3 regions of the Aeribacillus sp. FSL K6-8210 genome follow, and region 1 is predicted to be linked to each of the others. Evidence: riboswitches for the same ligand, from Rfam matches in the RefSeq annotation. Region 1 holds a riboswitch; each other region holds the start of a gene.
The links. Region 1 has a riboswitch for S-adenosylmethionine ahead of NSQ41_RS05710 (methionine biosynthesis PLP-dependent protein). Riboswitches for the same ligand answer to the same signal wherever they lie in the genome.

Region 1 (3,279 bases):
AACAAAGAGGAAGCACGCGATATTGCCATTCAATCGATTAAAGAAATAACAAATCAAGAGCTTGACCCAGAAATTATCGACAGCGCTTGGGAACGTGTCCGCTATACAACCGAAGTGGATGAAAAAGTTCTTCAAGACTTTTCTAACTCTTCTTATGACTTGAAATTTTTAAAAGAAAAACCGGATCTTAAAGGTCTTGTAGATACAAGCTTTTTGAATTAAGTAATAAACCCCCTATACAGAAGCTTTTTGATATTATGCGGCTTCTGGATAGGGGGGTTATTTTGTTGATGTAAATTCAAGATGAAGCAGTTGTTAAAACAGGGCTTATCCCGAAAGTTGTTTATGACTATGCCTGTATATTGGGATTCCGCTGTTGCGAGAGCTTTTATCTAATTCGCTCGACTAAGCTCCCATTTTTTAACATTGTTTGCCATTACTTAATGGCTATATAAATTTCAATTTCTCCATTTGGGCTTTAGGCTGTATTTTTCAAGCACGCTCTATTAAACCAGTTTCTTCTTGCTTCCAAATCTTACTCCAAGTTTTAAACATGCCTTGTTCGTCCGTCTTATCTACTTGGAAAACTTTATATTTCGTGTTGCTCGGGATTTCAATTAAAAGCTTCCCCATTATTTTCTTCAATTGCAATGCTTAATAAATAATCTCCTCTGTAGTCGCTTTCATAATCATAATAAATTCCGTACACATTGTTTTGATGATGTTCCAGTTTTTAGAAAGCGTTTTCTCACATAATTTTGATTTGCCCCATCATTTGCTCGTCATGAAAATTATTGGTTCGTATGCTGTCGATTATATACAGCATCATAAACAGTCTTTCCTTTCCATAATATTGATAAAAAAGAGAAGGCGCATCAGTAAAGAATGTTCAGCAAATTTTCCAACGGCACGTTTATGTTCATCTTTTTTGCTTCCCAGCTTCACCTGCAAAACAAATATCGCATCTTCGTTTTCTGTTCAGTTGCTTTATGGAGTACGGGTTCGTTTGACAGAAGTTGGCGAAAAATTTATCAAACGATTAGTTTGCCAATTCAATCGTTTCATTCACTGTTTATTAAATACTCTTAAAATTTTCCAATTCCTCTAAAGAAGATCACCTCGTTCACAATTTTTCTCCAAATACGACAGCTTCCGAATTGAATATTTATATTTTAAAATCTATTAAAATTTGGGAAGCCTCAGGGGAAAATAAAACCACTTCATTGAAATGATGGAGGATCAAAGGTGATCCATACAAAAAAATTTCCCTTTTGGCTTTCGCAAAAAAACATTTCAAGAATCGACGGATTATTTAAAGAAAGTTCTTATTTTTCTTTAGTTTTACTGAAAATAAATCAAAGTTATCGGAATTGTTGGCAGGAAACGTCTTGAATTTTTTTTAAAACTGAGGTAAAGTTATACCTATCAAAAGTTCATATCGGAATTCTTATCGAGAGAGGCGGAGGGAACTGGCCCGAAGAAGTCTCAGCAACCGGTACAAGGACGGCGGCATGATAACCTTTGTACCAAGGTGCTAAATCCAGCAAGCATTTTGCCGTAAGATATGCTTGGAAGATAAGAAGGAGCCAAACAATAAACGCCTTCTTCTTATGAAGAGGGCGTTTTATTTTTAAAGCCTCCTCTACAGGCAATGAAAGCAGCACATTTTTACTAACTAAAAAAGGAGGAAAGTCAAAGATGAATATTGAAACAGTTTTGGCCCAATTAGGAAATCGAAGTGAAGCTCTTACAGGAACAGTAAGCGCCCCCATTTATTTGTCCACAGCCTACCGGCATAAAGGAATAGGTGAATCAACAGGTTATGATTACACTCGGACAAAAAATCCAACGAGAGAGCTTGTCGAGGACGCCATAGCCAAATTGGAGGGAGCCGATCAAGGATTTGCATTTTCTTCCGGAATGGCAGCGATTCAGACGATTATGGCTTTATTTAAAAGTGGAGATGAACTGATCGTTTCAAAAGATTTATATGGCGGGACATACCGCTTGTTTGAAGAAGAGTGGCGCAAATACGGTCTTTCCTTCCACTATGACGATTTTACGTCTCGCGAATATACGGAATCATTAATAAACGAAAATACTAAAGCGATTTTTCTAGAAACGCCCACTAATCCGCTTATGCAGGAAACATCGATTTCCTCGTTGGCGGAATTGGCCCGGAAGCACAATTTGCTGCTGATCGTTGACAATACGTTCTACACACCTGTTTTGCAGCGTCCGATTGAAGAAGGAGCGCATATCGTGATTCACAGCGCAACGAAATATTTAGGCGGTCACAACGATGTCCTTGCCGGCCTGGTCTGTGCAAAAGGGAAAGAAATTTGCGAAAAATTAGCCATGCATCAAAATGCAATTGGTGCGGTATTATCTCCTTTTGATTCGTGGCTGCTGCTTAGAGGAATGAAAACTTTATCATTGAGAATGGCCAAACATCAGGAAAATGCAAGGAAGCTGGCGGCATATTTAAAAGAGCTTCCTGAAATTGATGATGTATTATATCCTGGCAGAGGCGGAATGCTTTCCTTCCGTGTGAAAAAAGAAGAATGGGTCAACCCGTTTTTGCAGAATCTGAAATTAATCTGTTTTGCGGAAAGCCTTGGAGGGGTAGAAAGCTTTATAACGTATCCAGCTACCCAAACACATGCGGACATTCCGGAAGAAATCCGAATTCAAAACGGTGTATGTAACCGGCTTCTCCGTTTTTCTGTAGGGATTGAAAGCGTGGAGGATTTGAAGGAAGATCTCAAGCAGGCATTGCAAGCAGCTGCGAAAGGGGATTTACTAAATGCATGACCAATGGAGCTTTCAAACAAAATTGATTCATAATAAACATAAGGTTGACCCGACAACTGGTGCTGTCAGCGTGGCGATTCAGCAAGCGTCAACGTTTCATCAGCAAACATTGGATGAATCTCCTGAATTTGACTACAGCCGTTCAGGAAATCCAACACGAAAAGCGTTGGAAGAGGCGATTGCCGAACTGGAAGGCGGAGTGAGAGGCTTTGCGTTTGCTTCTGGGATGGCCGCTATATCAACAGCTTTTCTTTTACTTTCTTCCGGTGATCATGTTTTGGTCACAGAAGATGTGTACGGCGGAACATACCGGATCGTTGCCGATGTTTTATCGCGCTTTGGCATTGAATATACGTTTGTCGATATGACGGACCTTGATGCCGTAAAAGCAAATATACGTCCGAACACAAAAGTGATTTACATTGAAACGCCCTCGAATCCGCTGTTAAAAGTGACGGACATTCG
Region 2 (3,279 bases), 1.8 Mb from region 1:
ACTGCAAAAGAAGCTGTACGAAGAGCATCGAGTCGCTTTTTGGACGCCCGTTCGAAAAAATCAGCGAATTCTCCAATCCGACGCATGGAAACAGTGGATGAAACGAAAACGCAAAGTGATTGAAACCGTGTTTTCGATTTTAGTCGATTCGTATCGGATCACCGAGATTCGAGCGAACTCGGTTTCTGGATTTGAAACGGCACTGGATGGTATTTTACTGGCTTACTCGCTTGTTGTTCTTGGGCTAGTTGAGCGTTAAGACTCAACTAGCACCACGGGTAAAGGTTTAATTCTAGAATATAAAACATCATGTTCTTTAATTGATCGATCCTCGTTTTTAATTAAATCATCCGTTCCAGTAAATAACATATAACATCCTTTCCTTACATACGATTCACTTATTCCTAGCAATTTAGCTAATTTGTAATTCGAGAAATCAGGATTCAACTCAATTGCTTGTCTAAGTTTTTCTAAGTTCTTATCCGTTTTATTGCGCTGTTCTTTTAAATACTCCTCACGGCTTTTTACGCCCATTTCCCGGCGTTTTTGTTTCCTTCTCCGCTTTTCATTCGCATCTATAATCGTGCTTAAATGGCGTTGTTCGTCCTCTGTTATATCTAACCATTCAATTAATTTTTTATTGCTGATATTATATCCAGCGCCAGGATACCCTTTTTCTCTGGCTATTCGGTTTGCTTCTTCGTTATTCCGTGCATAATAGGCCTTTTCAGCGCTTCTGGTGGATCTTCTTAAAGGCTCATTAAACTGTAAATTAAACGTTAGCGTTTGTTTTAAGGCTTCTTCTGGATCATTCAAAAAGCAACATAACCAATAACGGTACAAGAAACAAATTGTCTCACGATAACCAGTAACGTTATAATTGCGTAATTCAACCAGTTTTTCTAAGTCTAGTAATCTAGCATGATGCGATCGGAAGACGTTAAAAAGATGTTGTACCTTCTTTTTTCGTCCTCTTTTTTTAGGCTTTCCTGTTTTGGCTCAACCTCAAGTTCCGGTAAATACCTCAAATTGTAAACTGCACCATTAAATAATTGTAGCATGCCATCAGAAAAATGTAAGCGAATTTGAATCGAATATGATGTAAAAAAGTGTTGACAGAGGGGAAGGATAGTGGCATAATCCAAGTAACCGAATAAGAATTATAAAGTTAATAATAAAACTCTTATCAAGAGCAGGTGGAGGGATGAGCCCAATGAAGCCCGGCAACCGACTCATATGATGAGCACGGTGCTAATTCTCCCAACAGAGATGTTGAAAGATAAGAAGTTGTTTTGACAAAAAACCTCTTCTTATTGAAGAGGTTTTATTTATATAAAAAAATCTGAATGAAGAGGATTGAAAAAATGGGTCACGTAACAGCAGTATACCAAATCATTGCGAAACGAGAAGATTTAGAAAAAAAAGCAGAAGGCATTGCTCTTGGATTAACGGTAGGTTCGTGGACTGACCTTCCTCTTTTAGTGCAAGAGCAGTTAAAAAAGCATAAAGGACAAGTGGTTGAAATAAAAGAAACAGGCGAGGATCCATCCTCCGGCAAAACGATTGCACAGCTTCACATTCGCTTTCCGGGAGAAAACTTTTCTAAAGACATTCCTGCCATCTTAACGACAACTTTTGGAAAATTATCACTAGATGGAGAAATAAAATTACTAGATTTGCAGTTTGACGATGAGATCTTTCGGTATTTTCCAGGTCCTCGCTTTGGAATTCAGGGGTTACGAGAAAAACTTGGCGTTTACGACAGACCGTTAGTGATGAGCATCTTTAAAGGTGTAATTGGACGTGATATGGATTACCTTCTTGCCCAATTGCGGGAGCAGGCTCTCGGGGGCGTCGACTTAGTAAAGGATGACGAAATACTTTTTGAAAATTCGCTCACATCATTTGAAACAAGAATAAAGGAAGGCAAAAAAGTTCTTGATAACGTGTATCAAGAAAAAGGGCACCGAACTTTGTATGCGGTCAATTTGACGGGAAAAACATTTGAATTGAAAGATAAGGCAAGAAAAGCAAAAGAATTAGGTGCCGATATTTTGCTATTTAATGTTTTTACATATGGCCTCGATGTGCTGCAAGCATTAAGGGAAGATGATGAAATCGCCCTCCCAATTATGGCTCATCCGGCGTTTAGCGGATCGTTTACTTCATCCGAAAAATATGGGCTCTCTCATTCCTTATTGCTTGGAAAATTGATAAGAATTGCTGGAGCAGATTTTTCGTTGTTCCCTTCACCATATGGCAGCGTTGCATTGGAGCGTGACAAAGTTTTAAAAGTGAAAGAAGAATTGGTGAAGGAATCAGTTTTAAAACCAGTTTTTCCTGTTCCATCTGCTGGCATTCACCCGGGTCTTGTTCCCATTTTAATTCATGATTTTGGAAAAGATTGTGTCATTAATGCAGGAGGCGGTGTTCACGGTCACCCGCAAGGTGCTAAAGGCGGAGGAAAAGCTTTCCGTCAGGCAGTTGACGCTGTTTCCCGGGGTGTTCCCCTTAATGAAGCAGCTGAAGACATAGAATTACAAGAAGCAATTCGGCTCTGGGGATGGAAGGAGGCACCGTCCAATTGAAGCCAGTAATATTTTGTGATTTTGATGGAACGGTGACAAAAAAAGATAACATCGTTAGCATCATGAAGCGTTTCGCTCCAAAAGAGTGGGAGCAATTGAAGGATGGCGTCCTTTCCCAGTCGATTAGTATTCAGGAAGGAGTCGGCAAGATGTTTGCACTTCTTCCATCTTCTTTAAAGGGTGACATCATTCACTATATTTTAGAAACTGCAGAAATAAGGGAAGGATTTCGCGACTTTGTTCATTATGCGAAAAACATGAACATTCCTTTATACATTGTCAGCGGCGGAATCGATTTTTTTATTAAACCGCTGTTGCAGCCTTTTGATTCTATTACCGCACTGTTTTGCAATAAAGCGGATTTTAGCGGAGAAACGATCACCATTCATTGGCCTTATACGTGTGATGAAAAATGTCCCAACCAAAATTGTGGGTGCTGCAAACCGTCAATTATTCGGCAAATTGCAAATGCTGACACTCATTCCATCATCATCGGGGATTCCGTCACAGATTTAGAAGCCGCGAAGATTGCAGATACAGTTATTGCACGTGATTATTTATCAAAAAAATGTCAAGAATTTTCTATTCCTTATCAATCTTTCGAAACATTTTACGACTGTATTGACATTTTAGAGAAGACAATAAACAAAACAAATTTCATAGAAGAAAAAGGTGACGCAAAATGAGTGTC
Region 3 (3,279 bases), 200 kb from region 1:
CTTCTGAGTTCGTTCCATCCACAGCTGGATCTGCTTTAAAGGAAGGAGCGGAAACAATCGTAAACGGATTTTTATGCTCCTTTAAATCGTCTTGGCTTTTCGGACGGATAAACAGTTGGCGAGCAAATAAATTTTGCCACGCCAATTCATTGACCACTTGAATTGGAAGACGATATTTTTTGTCAGCTCCGGCAAATCCGTTAAAAACATAAATTTCATCTCTATTTTTTAAATATTGTATGACTTTTAAGTACAGTTTTTCAAAAACTTCTGATGAAATTGGCTTGTTGACGGGTCCCCAATCAATTAAATGCTTGACAGAATCTTCTTCAACGATGAATTTATCTTCTGGTGACCGGCCGGTATATTTGCCTGTTGTAACCGAAACTGCACCTGTATTTGTTAAAAAACCTTCTTTCCTAGCTAAAACTTTTTCTACAAGTCGTGCGACTGGTAAATTATGATATGCATTTGGTCCGCTGATCAACGAAGCTAATTCATTTGATACATCTACAATATTCATATACATACCATCCTTTTTTTGCATATTTGAAATGGTTTTATAGAAATAGTATAACACATTCGCAAAAATAATCCATCCTATTTATCGATTTCTGAAAATAATGTTTTTACTATATATTTTGCCTTCATTTTTGGGCATCATACGAATCATGATTGATCAGCTGATACTGAAATAATGGATATCAGATGATTTGGAAAATTACAGAGAAGCTTTATTTATTGTTGACAAGTACTTTTTTGCTCCTGTATGATATACATTTGAACGGATACTCTTATCCCGAGTTGGCGGAGGGACAGGCCCTATGAAGCCCAGCAACCGGCTCGTTGAAAGAAGACAGTAGAATATGGCTTTCAAAATCCCGGTATTCTATGGACATACAACATGATGCGAAAGAATTCCATATTCATAGACGAGCAATGGTGCTAACCTGATGCAAGGTTATATCCTTGAACGATAAGAGTGAAAGGCAATGATGTTTATAACAACCTTTCCTCTGGCAGGGAAGGTTTTTTCTATGTATAAGAGAAATCTCGTTTAGCCAAGTTTTTCTTATCGTACGAAATATTTTGATATGTTTACAATAGTGGCGAGGGAATGAGTTCCGTGTCAATGACAAGGAGTGTAGCACTCCATAAACATCATTTTAAGTTTGAGGAGGAAGCAGTAAATGACAAAAAAGCGCCGTCTGTTTACATCTGAATCCGTAACGGAAGGGCATCCGGACAAAATTTGCGACCAAATTTCAGATGCGATTTTAGATGCCATTTTAGAAAAAGATCCGAACGCACGTGTAGCTTGCGAAACATCTGTCACCACCGGACTTGTATTAGTCAGTGGAGAAATTACGACAAGCACGTATGTGGATATACCAAAAATTGTGCGAGAAACGGTCAAAGAGATCGGCTATACGAGAGCTAAATACGGTTTTGATGCTGAAACTTGTGCTGTTTTAACATCAATTGATGAGCAATCACCCGATATTGCTGCAGGGGTGGATAAAGCTTTAGAAGCGAGAGAAGGACAAATGACTGATGAAGAAATTGAAGCGATTGGCGCTGGAGATCAAGGGTTAATGTTCGGTTTTGCATGCAATGAAACGAAGGAATTAATGCCTCTCCCGATTTCCATTGCCCATAAGCTTTCACGCCGGCTTACAGAAGTTAGAAAAAGCGAAGAAATTCCTTATTTGCGTCCGGACGGAAAGACGCAAGTTACGGTAGAATATGATGAAAATGAACAGCCGGTTAGAATTGACACAATTGTCATATCGACTCAACACCATCCGGAGGCAACTTTAGAACAAATTAAGCAGGATATTAAAGAAAAAGTAATTGATCCGGTTGCTCCAAAAGAACTGATCGATGAAGAAACAAAATATTTCATCAACCCTACCGGACGTTTCGTTATTGGCGGACCACAAGGAGATGCAGGATTAACGGGACGAAAAATCATTGTCGATACTTACGGAGGCTATGCGCGCCATGGCGGAGGAGCTTTCTCAGGAAAAGATCCGACGAAGGTAGACCGATCTGCAGCTTATGCGGCTCGTTACGTAGCGAAAAATATTGTCGCAGCCGGACTTGCAGACAAATGCGAGGTTCAGCTGGCCTATGCAATTGGTGTGGCGAAACCTGTCTCTATTTCTGTTGATACGTTCGGTACTGGCAAAGTAAGCGAAGATGTTTTAGTTGAATTAATTCGCAATAACTTTGATTTGCGCCCAGCTGGCATTATAAAAATGCTTGACTTGCGCCGCCCGATTTACAAACAGACAGCTGCTTACGGTCATTTCGGACGCAACGATCTAGATTTGCCATGGGAACGCACAGATAAAGCGGAAGCTTTGCGCGAACAAGCTCATCAATATTTGTAAAATAAAAAAGGTGTCCAATGCGATGCATGCATTAGACACCTTTTTGCTTGTGCGCCCGGCATGGGTGTAATCTATAGGGTGAAAGTCCCGAGCTGCGAAGGCAGAAGTAGCAGTTAGCTTAACGCAAGGGTGTCCGTGGTGACGCGGAATCTGAAGGAAGCGAGCGGCAAACTTCCGGTCTGAGGAACACGAACTTCATATGAGGCTAGGTATCACTGGGTGAGTTTGCAAGACAAAACAAAGCCCTTTCTGCCGAAGGTGATACAGAGTAAATGAAGCAGATGGATGGAAGGAAAGATTACACTCTTACCCGGGGAGGTCTGGCTGGCACGCCAAGTAACCTTGGTAACCTATCTAGTGATAGATAGCTGAACCGTCAGAAGTCAGCAGAGGTCATAGTATTAGTTGGTCTAGAACAACTAAGAAGGACCGAACAATTAAGAGAGAATAGCCCTTGGCATTCAGTGAGTCATGATGAACACAGAAAACGTAGTACCTCACTTGAGGGAGGAAGCGGTGAATCCCGTGGGAGATCTCTTGGAGGGTGGAGTGACCACTGGCATAAAGAGAACAGCTATTCACGGAAGTTATAAAGACTTGCGTCAATTATCTTAATTGAACCGCCGTATACGGAACCGTACGTACGGTGGTGTGAGAGGACGGGAGTTAATCGCTCCCTCCTACTCGATTTATGGTCCGAATGCGACAAAACAGATGGTGCCTGCTGAAGCTCCTAGAACTATTCCCGCCAGCACATCTGAAGGGTAGTGTAGGCCAAGAAAAATTCTTGATAGTGCTACACTGAATGCGAGAGGAAGCAAAATCCATGTTAAGGCTGGAAAAAAGAGCAAAAATGGTGTAGCCACTGAAAATACAGCTGTCG

Region 2: linked by a shared signal. The riboswitch ahead of NSQ41_RS16495 (2,3-diketo-5-methylthiopentyl-1-phosphate enolase) and the one ahead of NSQ41_RS05710 (methionine biosynthesis PLP-dependent protein) in region 1 are both predicted to bind S-adenosylmethionine.
Region 3: linked by a shared signal. The riboswitch ahead of metK (methionine adenosyltransferase) and the one ahead of NSQ41_RS05710 (methionine biosynthesis PLP-dependent protein) in region 1 are both predicted to bind S-adenosylmethionine.

What each region holds. Positions count from the first base shown of each region.
Region 1 is NZ_CP150172.1:1,143,523-1,146,801, forward strand. It holds gene NSQ41_RS05700 (aliphatic sulfonate ABC transporter substrate-binding protein) at 1-222, shown strand, start outside; gene NSQ41_RS05705 (hypothetical protein) at 493-651, opposite strand; SAM riboswitch class I at 1,445-1,582, shown strand; gene NSQ41_RS05710 (methionine biosynthesis PLP-dependent protein) at 1,699-2,814, shown strand; gene metC (cystathionine beta-lyase) at 2,807-3,279, shown strand, end outside.
Region 2 is NZ_CP150172.1:3,389,593-3,392,871, reverse strand. It holds gene NSQ41_RS16505 (IS982 family transposase) at 1-259, shown strand, start outside; gene NSQ41_RS16500 (hypothetical protein) at 256-816, opposite strand; SAM riboswitch class I at 1,181-1,286, shown strand; gene NSQ41_RS16495 (2,3-diketo-5-methylthiopentyl-1-phosphate enolase) at 1,365-2,588, shown strand; gene NSQ41_RS16490 (2-hydroxy-3-keto-5-methylthiopentenyl-1-phosphate phosphatase) at 2,564-3,274, shown strand; gene NSQ41_RS16485 (methylthioribulose 1-phosphate dehydratase) at 3,271-3,279, shown strand, end outside.
Region 3 is NZ_CP150172.1:942,706-945,984, forward strand. It holds gene pckA (phosphoenolpyruvate carboxykinase (ATP)) at 1-523, opposite strand, end outside; SAM riboswitch class I at 792-983, shown strand; gene metK (methionine adenosyltransferase) at 1,191-2,396, shown strand; gene NSQ41_RS04750 (phosphatase PAP2 family protein) at 3,086-3,279, opposite strand, start outside.